DNA from 3 places in the Oceanobacillus sp. E9 genome. Region 2 is predicted to be linked to each of the others. Evidence: riboswitches for the same ligand, from Rfam matches in the RefSeq annotation. Region 2 holds a riboswitch; each other region holds the start of a gene.
The links. Region 2 has a riboswitch for preQ1 ahead of AQ616_RS14725 (QueT transporter family protein). Riboswitches for the same ligand answer to the same signal wherever they lie in the genome.
Positions count from the first base shown of each region.

Region 1 (3,536 bases), on a different contig from region 2:
TACCAGCTACACGTGGTTCAAAGGAGGATGTCTGTCTAATAAGTCCATTCCTATTTGGGGTTAGTGATATCATTGTTTCTCCGATTCCAATAACATCCAATTTTCCGTACTCCTTTCTTTATACATATCCCATCCCATTAGAAATAAGTTGGGCTGTTTTTTTAAGATTTGTAATAGTAGATTCTTTTTGCTTTATCATTCTATCTTTTGGTCCTGCAACACTTATAGCTGCTAAAAGCTGTCTCTGACTATCGAATATTGGAGCAGCTAAACAGTACAAGCCATCTTCATTTTCTTCATCATCAACGCTATATCCTTGTTTTTGAAACAATTGCAGTTGATCTTCTAATTGAGTTCTATCAGTAATTGTATTTGCAGTGATTTTCTTTAAGGTAATGCGATTTAATAATTCATTTTTTTCCCTTTCAGGCATAAAAGATAAGAACGTCTTACCAAGTCCAGTACAATATATTGGCTTTTTATATCCAGGTTGTGCAGTCGTGCGTATTGATCTGTCAGCATCCATTTTTGCAATATATACTAGCTCATCTTTAGATAACATTGCCATAAACACAGTCTCTTTAACCGCTTTCATAAGATTGGTTAAATAAGGTTTTGCTACCGTATGTATATTTAATGATTCTAAAGCACTTGTTCCTAATGGTATTAACTTTTCACCTAAATAATATAGTTTCATACCATCTTGTCGAACGTATCCTTCGTTATGTAATGTTTTTAAAAGGTTAAACGTACTACTTTGTGGCAATTCTAACTTGTCGCCAATATTTTTAATTGATAACCCATCTGTATATCTTGCTAATAAGTCTAGAATGTCTAATGCGCGTTTGGCAGATTTTACAGACATACTATCACCTCCTTTAATTCATATATATGAATCTTCATCACATATGTAATTTTGTTGAATATACCATACTTTATTTAACTAGTAAAGAATATTTTTAATTAATATTAATTGGATACTTAATAAGCATATTGTATTCGAATTAGTTAAAACTATAATAAAATCTAGTTTGTTAAAGGAGTTAAAGATATGTTCAAAGATAAAGTTGTATTAATTACCGGAGGTGCCGGAGGGATAGGTTTAGAGGCGGCAAAAGCATATGCTCGTGAAGGAGCAAAATTGGCACTAGTAGATCTTAAAAATGAAGCATTAGAGAAGGCTGCTAATGAAATTGATACTCAAGAAATTCTATTGATTACAGCAAATGTTGGAAAAGAAGAAGATGTACAAAATTATGTGGGTAGAACAAAAGAAAAATATGGAATGATAGACATATTTATTAATAATGCAGGAATCAATGGTCAATTTAATAACATCACAGAACAAACAAAAGAGAATTTTAGTAATGTATTTGACGTTAATGTTATGGGTGTATTTTTTGGAATGAAGTATGTACTACAAGTAATGAAAGAACAAAAATCTGGTGTAGTTATTAACACTGCGTCTAATGGTGGATTATTAGGAGCTCCTGGTATGAGTGCATATGTTGCTTCTAAACATGCTGTAATTGGATTAAATAAAACAGCGGCACTAGAAATGGCGGAGTATGGTGTACGCGTCAATGCGGTTGCACCTTCAGGAGTTAACACAGAAATGATGCGAAGTATTGAGAAGAATGCAATGGGTGATAAGGCAGAAGAAGCTAGAGCTCAATTCGAAGCATCTGTACCGATGAATCGTTATGCGACAGCTGAGGAGATAGCGAACCTTATGTTATTCTTATCTTCAGATAAAGCTTCATTTATTAGTGGTTCCTATTATCGAATCGATGGTGGTCAAGGGGCGACATCCGTATAAGTAAGATGAAAATATTAAGATTGACATAAACACTAATAATACTTATAATCATTGTTTGTACACCAAACATAATTTTGGTAGAGGTTCTTAGCTTCAACCCTCTATAAAAAACTAAGGACAAACAATGATTATTCAAGTCATGTTCCTTAGGGGCATGGCTTTTTTTATGGAAAAGGAGGTAATAATTATGGCAGGTAGAGATGAAAATGAACTTCAGGATGTTCAGTTATTAGGAAGTCAAGGAACTACATATAATTTTAATTATACACCGGAAGTGTTAGAGGTTTTTGAGAACAAACATCCACTACGTGACTACTTTGTTAAATTTAATTGTCCAGAATTCACTACGTTATGTCCAAAAACAAATCAGCCTGATTTTGGAACGATTTATATTAGTTATATTCCAGATATTAAAATGGTAGAGAGTAAATCATTGAAATTGTATTTGTTTAGTTTTAGGAATCACGGGGATTTCCATGAGGACTGTATAAATATTATTATGAATGATTTGATTGATCTAATGAATCCAAGATACATAGAGGTTCGAGGGAAATTTACTCCACGTGGTGGTATTTCTATTGATCCATATTGTAATTATGGTAGACCAGGAACAAAATTTGAGAAAATGGCGGACCAACGACTTATCCAACATGATATGTATCCAGAAAATATAGATAATCGATAGAGGGGAAAAGTAAGATCCTCTAACCTAATATAAAGGGGAAGAGGACAGGATGTATATTTATTTTAGTGCAATCTTTGTAGGTTTGTTATTGCTATCAAATATTCTTTCAGTAAAGTTATTTGAAATGGGAAGTTTTATACTTCCAAGTGCTGCTATCGTTTATGTTATTACATACTTAATGACAGATGTTATTGGTGAGGTTTATGGTAAGGCTGCAGCAAGAAAAACGGTGCTAGCTGGGTTTCTGACACAAATAATTGCTATGGTATTTATCTACATTTCTATACAATTACCACCGGCTCCAGATTTTCATGCACAAGCCGAATTTGAACAAATCTTAGGTGGAAGCTTTCGACTTATATTTGCTAGCTTAACTTCTTATGTAATAAGTCAAAATTTAAGTGTGTCTATATTTCATTGGTTTAAACATAAGCATGGTAAGAAAAAATTATGGTTACGAAATAATTTAGCAACAATGTCAAGTCAATTCATAGACACTGTATTATTTATTACGATTGCATTTTTGGGGATAGTACCCACAAACGTACTGCTAGGTATGATCGTTTCGCAATATATTTGGAAATGTCTAGTCGCATTATTGGATACTCCATTTGCTTATATTTTGGTTAAATGGACTAGAAAATACGAGGGCAACAGTCCAGACCATGTGATAAAGCCTTCTTAATTTACTTCAAGTCATGTATTCATAGCTTGTATTTTCATATACCTTAATTGATATTCATATAAAACAGAGAAGAGTAAAAAAGAGCCAATTCTTATGAATTGGCTCTTTTTTACTAATTTTGTGAATTTACTTAAGATATTTTGAATATCCTATAATAAATGTACGTACAAGAGATAAATAATTATTTCTTATACGAACGTTATTATTACTATCGCACAAAATAGATTGAATATGCTTTTTACATGAGTGTGGTATGTCTGTGTTTACTTATTTGTTTGCGATAGAAAAAAGAAAGGGGATCAAAATGAAAAGGTTTATATTTTTGATGTGTGCTTTTTTAGTTAGTG
Region 1 is NZ_LSNA01000005.1:100,959-104,494, forward strand. It holds gene AQ616_RS04195 (sugar kinase) at 1-100, opposite strand, end outside; gene AQ616_RS04200 (IclR family transcriptional regulator) at 119-865, opposite strand; gene AQ616_RS04205 (SDR family NAD(P)-dependent oxidoreductase) at 1,052-1,819, shown strand; PreQ1 riboswitch class I at 1,894-1,940, shown strand; gene queF (preQ(1) synthase) at 2,007-2,504, shown strand; gene AQ616_RS04215 (queuosine precursor transporter) at 2,554-3,189, shown strand; gene chvE (multiple monosaccharide ABC transporter substrate-binding protein) at 3,494-3,536, shown strand, end outside.
Region 1: another riboswitch for preQ1. It lies ahead of queF (preQ(1) synthase); the one in region 2 lies ahead of AQ616_RS14725 (QueT transporter family protein).

Region 2 (3,536 bases):
AGATAATGAATTGGTCTAAAGATAATGTTACGTCAACATTGCATATTTGTTGGGGGGCACAGGCAGCTCTTTATCATCATTATGGTATTGATAAATATCATTTGCCACAAAAGTGTTTTGGTGTATATGAGCATAAGCTGCTTCATCCGCATGAACGTTTAGTGCGAGGGTTTGATGATTATTTCTTTGCACCACATTCTAGGTATACTGATGTATCTATAGATGAGATTGAAACACATCCAGATCTACAATTATTAGCAAAATCGGATGATGCTGGGGTATTCTTACTCGCTTCAAAAGATGGAAAGCACATTATGGCAACGGGGCATCTAGAATATAGTGCAGAGACTTTAGCAGAAGAATATCTTCGTGACCATCAAAGAGGTATTGATACGGCCATTCCAGAAAATTATTTTCCCGACGACAATCCGAAAAAGGATCCGAAATATCGTTGGAAAAGTCATTGTAGTCTACTATTTTCCAATTGGTTAAATTATTATGTTTATCAAGAAACTCCATATCAGTGGGGGGGATAGCACAGAAAAAGGCTTTCGAATTACTCGGAAGCCTTTTTAATATGACTTGGAGAAGAAATAAGTACGGGATGCTGTTCTAGAGTTGCTTGTTCATAGGCTTCTATAAGACCATGTTGTTGAATTTTTTGTCTGGATAATTGTTTATATTGAATAGAAATAGGAAAAGGTTTATCAAATGGAAAGTTATCCATAACAATGGTGTCTTCATTTTGCCAGTTTATTTGCAGCTGTTCATTGAGTACATGGTGTAAAGTATGATTCGTTGGAATTCCTTTTTTGAAAAATGGATGTTGTTTTTCTCCGGTAGCACCAGGCTCGTTCATACAAGCAAATAATGAAAGATTATCTGAAATTTGGAGCAGTCCGTAATGAAATTCAAACAAACGTTTGTTGAAATTCGGAAGTGTCCCTATGATACGTTCTTGTCTTGTTTCTTCATGTTCAACAAAAGCTTGTGCTTCAAGAGAAGTATTATTAGCTAAAAATCTTTTGTAATGTTCACTACACAGTAATGCAGCGTATAAATCCACTTTTTCTACTTCATTAATTCCATACTTATATAATACGGTTTTAGGTACATTAGGGAAATCGGCAAATGTATAAGGTTGATTGGTGACATCATTCCAAAATGGTTGGCGATCAAATTCTTTCCACCCCAAATCATGTTGGTAAGCAGCATAAAGAACAGAATTTCTCCATTCTTTACCTTGAAAGTGATCCAAATTCCAATTATCGAGTATATCTCCTGATATTTGAGCATGATCATCTTGTGTTATTAATATCAATTCATCTTCTCTTTCTCTAACAATCATTTTGTCCCATCCTCTCTTAAATGGTAGACTTTCAAAAAAGAACCTTAGACTTGTCTAAGGTTCTTTTTACTTTATATGAGCTTATCAAAACGTAGTCGCTTGTGCAAAGCATAGAATAATGGAATACCGATTAATAGTACACCAAATTCTCCAATTGCAGTTGTTAACCAAGTAAACCAAAAAGGAAGTTCTAGTGCAAGGTTCAATGCAAACGCAATGATAAACATATTAAACGTAAATACAATCGTATTTAGAAATAAGAGCGTTAATTTGTCCTTAATATATTTAGATAAGATAATAATAATTCCTAGTGAAATAACAGAGTGAGCAACCCCGAATACGAGGTCATACCAACCAAGTGGTGAATTAAGATTAACGATAAACACTCCAATTACAATTCCAAAGAAATAACGCTTATCAAATACGACTAAATGATTAAACATTTCTGAAATGCGAAATTGTATATTTGTAAAACCGAATGGTGCAATAGCTATAGAGACAACGACATATAAAGCCGCTATTAAGCCATTAATTACTAACGTTTTTACGTTCATATTTAATTGTCCTCCTAGTTTTTTTGCGTGGGATGGTTACGAACCACGTTAAACCTAAATTATGATAACAGTGTTTATCTAGATTTGTAAATAGTATTGTGTAAAATTTGTGTAAAAAGCATTCATAGATTCTCAAAAAACTAATTGCATTGTTTATTACTTTTTGTCCCTTACTAAATTTATAATAGTTGGACAAATATCTATATGAGGAGGGTTGATAAGTTATAGTAATATTTTTGCTAACATAATGTTTTCCCTACTAATTATGTTTTTTTTCGTACATGTATAATCTACATTTTTCTCGTAATTAACGATGAAAACTCTACTAAATCTCCATTAAAAAGAAGCGTGTTTAGGAACACGCTTTTTTAACTTCTTCTTATTTTTCTTTTATACTATAAATAACGTAGGCAATGATTCCGCTGGCAAAACCTAGTATAATTCCTATAGTTATTGACAAGAGTAAGTTTAATTGAAAGACAATGCCTAAAATGATACCGATAATACAACCTAATACCATACATAAAGGCATCACAATAGTCATGAGGTTATTAGCATTTTTTGAATTATCCATATCAAAACTCCTTAAAGCAAACTTCAAATAGTAACTTTTTCAGTTATTCATAAAATTCTAATATAAATTTACATCTTAGACAACCATTAATACAATAGTTGTAATGAACTATATTTGACAAAATTTCATTTAATTACTTATAATCGGTCAAAATGCATATAATCATTATAATTTAGTAAATAATATTTCTAACGGATTGTTAAGTATAGTAAAATTAATTTGATATTTAATAAAGTAGAAGTAGGAAAACTAGCTTCTACGATTTTTTCACGATTCTGTACTTTTGGTTGAGATAGGTTAGGCAATAGTAACTTGTAACTTTTTTTAAAGAAAGTGTGCTTTCTTACCCCTCTCTACGATAAAAAAATAAAAGGAGTGATAAAAATGACTGGAGTAGAAATTGATTTAGTAGTATCAGATAGCTTAAAAGCATTGGAGTATTACGAGAAGATATTTGATATTGAGCGAGTCGAGGTTTCAAAATTCTCGAAGGGTGAGAACGAGGTTATTTTCAGTCTCTATGGAGTACGTTTTCATATGCTGGATGAAAATCCAAAATTTGAATTAATAGCTCCAAGCCAAGATGATCCTAAAACGATATGGTTTAATGTATTAGTTCCTGACATTAATGACACATACACTAAGGCGATGGAACTGGGATGTGTTGAAGTACAAGCCGTGACAGACCTTCCTGACTACGGCGTTTCGAATGCTATGTTTATTGACCCTTTTGGATATTTATGGATGTTACATCAAGTATACAAAGAAGTATCACATGAAGAACGTTTAAAACTTTGGGAAGAAAAAAGAGATAGTATGTAAAAGAGTTTGTTTAAGGTTTTACTTTAACTTTTAAACATGAATGATATTGAATAGAAAACAGACTTTTTAAATGAAGGTCTGTTTTTATTTTACTGCAAATTATTTATCCCACAGGTAACAATAGATGGTAAGCTGGACAATATTGACCAGGTTCAATTATAAAGATATAATTAATTACATAAAGTAAGTTACTATTTAAACATAATAAAAGAGGGAATAAATATGGAAAATAAATTTT
Region 2 is NZ_LSNA01000008.1:212,571-216,106, reverse strand. It holds gene metA (homoserine O-acetyltransferase MetA) at 1-536, shown strand, start outside; gene AQ616_RS14730 (DUF3891 family protein) at 557-1,348, opposite strand; gene AQ616_RS14725 (QueT transporter family protein) at 1,420-1,902, opposite strand; PreQ1 riboswitch class I at 1,911-1,955, opposite strand; gene AQ616_RS14720 (hypothetical protein) at 2,282-2,476, opposite strand; gene AQ616_RS14715 (VOC family protein) at 2,861-3,298, shown strand; gene AQ616_RS14710 (VOC family protein) at 3,521-3,536, shown strand, end outside.

Region 3 (3,536 bases), on a different contig from region 2:
AAGTAATTCAGTTATTCTTCAAGTCAGTTACTTTTTATTGCCGTTTTATTTATAAAATCAATCATTTTTCGCATATTTAGAATACATTCAAATTCTTAAATTGAATCCTAAACCAACATCCATTAAAATGTTCGTACACATAGTAAAGGAGATGGGTTAATCTTGATTTATGACATTGCAATTATTGGAGCAGGATCAATGGGATTATCAGCAGGATACTATCTTTCAAAAGCTGGAAAAACGGTAGCACTTATTGACTCGAATGATCCACCTCATACAGAAGGTTCTCATCATGGAGAAACCCGTATTATACGACATGCATATGGTGAGGGCGCAGCATATGTACCTTTGGCATTGAGGTCGCAAGAATTGTGGAACGACCTTAATCAAACGTTTAATCAAGATGTGTTCCACCAAACAGGTGTATTAAATATAGGACCGGAGAATTCTGTATTTTTACATAATGTGATACAATCTGCTCGTCAATATAATTTACAAACTGAGATTCTATCAGCAGAGCAAATAAATAATAGATGGCCAGGATATCACTTACCAAATCATTTAATGGGGGTTTATGAAATTAATTCTGGAGTGTTAATGAGTGAAAATGCCCTTCAGACTTATCGAGACCTTGCTACAGCACTTGGCGCTACAATTTATACAAATACATGTATTCACCGTTTGGATGTAACGAATCAACGCATCACAATTCATTCATCTAGTAATACGATTAAAGCAAAACAGCTTATCATAACTGCTGGGAAAGGAACGAATCAAATCCTATCCTTACTTGGCTATCAGCTTCCGTTATTTCCAATACGTAAAACGTTCTCGTGGTTCTCAGCAGCCGAATCTATTTATCATTCTGATATCTTTCCTGCTTGGTCCTTTGATAATGGAAACGAAACATATTACGGCTTCCCGAGTATTGATAAAGCTGGTATAAAAGTTGGCAGACATGATGGTGGCCAACCTGTGAAGGCAGATGAACCTTTGAAAAAATTTGGTACATATTCCGAAGACGAACAAGATGTCAGCCAATTTGTTCATCGATATATGTCTCCTGAATTACAGCATAGACAAGGAAAAGTATGCACTTATACGAATACACCAGATGGCAATTTCATCATAGATCGACTTCCAAACTATCAACATGTACTAGTCGCTTGTGGGTTCTCTGGTCACGGATTCAAATTTAGCAGCGGCGTAGGAGAATTATTGAGTCAATTAGCCATTCGAGGAAAAACTAGTTTGGATATATCCCATTTTTCTTTAAATAGATTCGCATGAATTTAAAAACAAGGAACGCTGGCAACATCGGTTCCTTGTTTTTTAATATAGGATTAAACCCCCCGCTTGTTCCCCCACAAATAAGTGTGTAATTGTGGTAATACTCGAACATCCTTAAGTAACTTATTTTCCATCACACGATCGATCAATTTCTCATATTTCTCCAATAGATCAGATAATAAGCTTTCATTCTCATTCGCTTCTAGATTATCATTTCCTACCTGTAGAAATAATGTAACAGATGGATATCTTTCATGTATTTGTTCTGCGTAGGCCAAATCCTCTTCATCAAAAATAACGACTTTCAAACTAAAATGTCCATCTTGTTCCTTATGTAATCTCTCAATAATGTAATCAAGCGTAGTAAAATTAGTTTTCATTCCTGAACTTGGTGGCTTAGGAGATAATGTTAGATCATCTATTTTTGTAAACCAATTTTGCCATCTACTTCCCTGTGTTTCCAGAGCGACTTCTATTTGGTGTTGATGCAATAAATCGACCAAACTATCTATTTGCTTCAATAATCCAGGGTTTCCACCTGAAATCGTTACGTGGCCAAATTTGTTGCCTCCTACTTCTTTTAAAGAATCAAAAATTTCTGCTGGTTCCAACATTTGAATCGAGTCTTTTTCCGATCCATCCCATGTAAATTTAGAATCACACCAAGAACAGGAATAATCACAGCCTGCAGTACGCACAAACATCGTTTTTCTGCCAATGACCATACCTTCCCCTTGAATAGTAGGACCGAATATTTCTAAAACAGGAATCTTCATGTTGATTTCTCCCCTCTCGGACGATAGATACAGTAACTAGTAGGAGTTTCTCGTAAATAAACCTGTATACATTTCGGTTTATTTTGCAAACCATCTAAATAATCCTGAATGATTTCATAAATTTTACGAGAGACTACTTCTGTGGTTGGAAAGTCAATTGCTTGTTCATCTGAAAAAGCAGAATCATGATTGATTACTCCATGATCAAAGCGTTTATGAATCAAATCCTTAATCTGTTTAAAATTTACTAAAAATCCAGTTTCATCGAGTTCATCTCCAACAACTGTTATATTTGTAAAATACGTGTGTCCATGCATTTGTTGACACTTACCTGCTTGATCTTGTGGAATATAATGAGCTGCTGAAAAATGAAAATCCTTATTAAGTTCATAAGCATACGAATGGGGGATAACAGGATATATTTGTTGCATCATTTCAATCTCCCCCTTATTTGTTGAACAATAGAAACTTTCGGCTTTTTAAACATATTATTTCCCCTCTCTTTTCCTCAAATATGAATCCATCCCATATAAAAAAGAAGAAGAAAATAATGTTTGCTGATGAGTGACCGTTTTACTTTCACAGTCCATACAATCAAAAAAAACAACACAAAGAAGCGTGTTGTTTATCTCCTTAGTTTTTTATAGAGGGATTTAAATCGCGAACCTCTCCTACAATACTGCAGTGTTCTATTTAATTCACAACGTTAGATTAACATATTTCCGCTTGAAAATATAGGTAAGTTTACTTTGATTTTAATAGTTTTACCAATGTTCTATACTTTGAATATTTTATTTTATGAACATTTAAATAATTCCTCTTATTTGATGCACACAAATATAAACGATATAATTTTTTACAATCGTTCAGATAGCTATCGTTATTTTGAAAGGAGAAAAAGCATGGGACATGTTTGCAATAGAGATTTCAACTGTGAAAAAGAATTAACATTAGCAGTAATTGGCGGTAAGTGGAAAATGCTAATTCTTTGGTATTTAGGAAAAGAAGGTACGAAGCGATTTAACGAGTTGAAATCACTCATGCCTAATATTACCCAGCGTATGCTCGTAAATCAGCTTCGAGAATTAGAATCTGACTTTATTGTTCATCGTGAAGTTTATCCCGTCGTACCTCCGAAAGTAGAATATTCGCTGACGGAACGAGGAGAAACATTAATGCCGATATTAGAAGCAATGTATGATTGGGGTAAAGATTACAAAGATTTTTTAGAAGACCATCTAGATCGTTCTAAAGAAAATTCAACGAATAACACATAATCAACCATGTACAAATGTATATGGTTTTTTATTTGCAACAAATAATCCTGATTTTTACAGTATACTTTTTGTCACTATATGAGTTAAAAGTGCGTACTTCCGTTCATGATAGTTAGAACTTATAATGGACATCATACTTTAAAGTTAACCAAAGAAAGGAAGAGTTCAATATGAAATTACAACTAGCATTAGA
Region 3 is NZ_LSNA01000006.1:128,940-132,475, reverse strand. It holds gene solA (N-methyl-L-tryptophan oxidase) at 163-1,290, shown strand; gene queE (7-carboxy-7-deazaguanine synthase QueE) at 1,344-2,066, opposite strand; gene AQ616_RS07600 (6-pyruvoyl trahydropterin synthase family protein) at 2,063-2,500, opposite strand; PreQ1 riboswitch class I at 2,694-2,741, opposite strand; gene hxlR (transcriptional activator HxlR) at 2,969-3,343, shown strand; gene hxlA (3-hexulose-6-phosphate synthase) at 3,514-3,536, shown strand, end outside.
Region 3: another riboswitch for preQ1. It lies ahead of AQ616_RS07600 (6-pyruvoyl trahydropterin synthase family protein); the one in region 2 lies ahead of AQ616_RS14725 (QueT transporter family protein).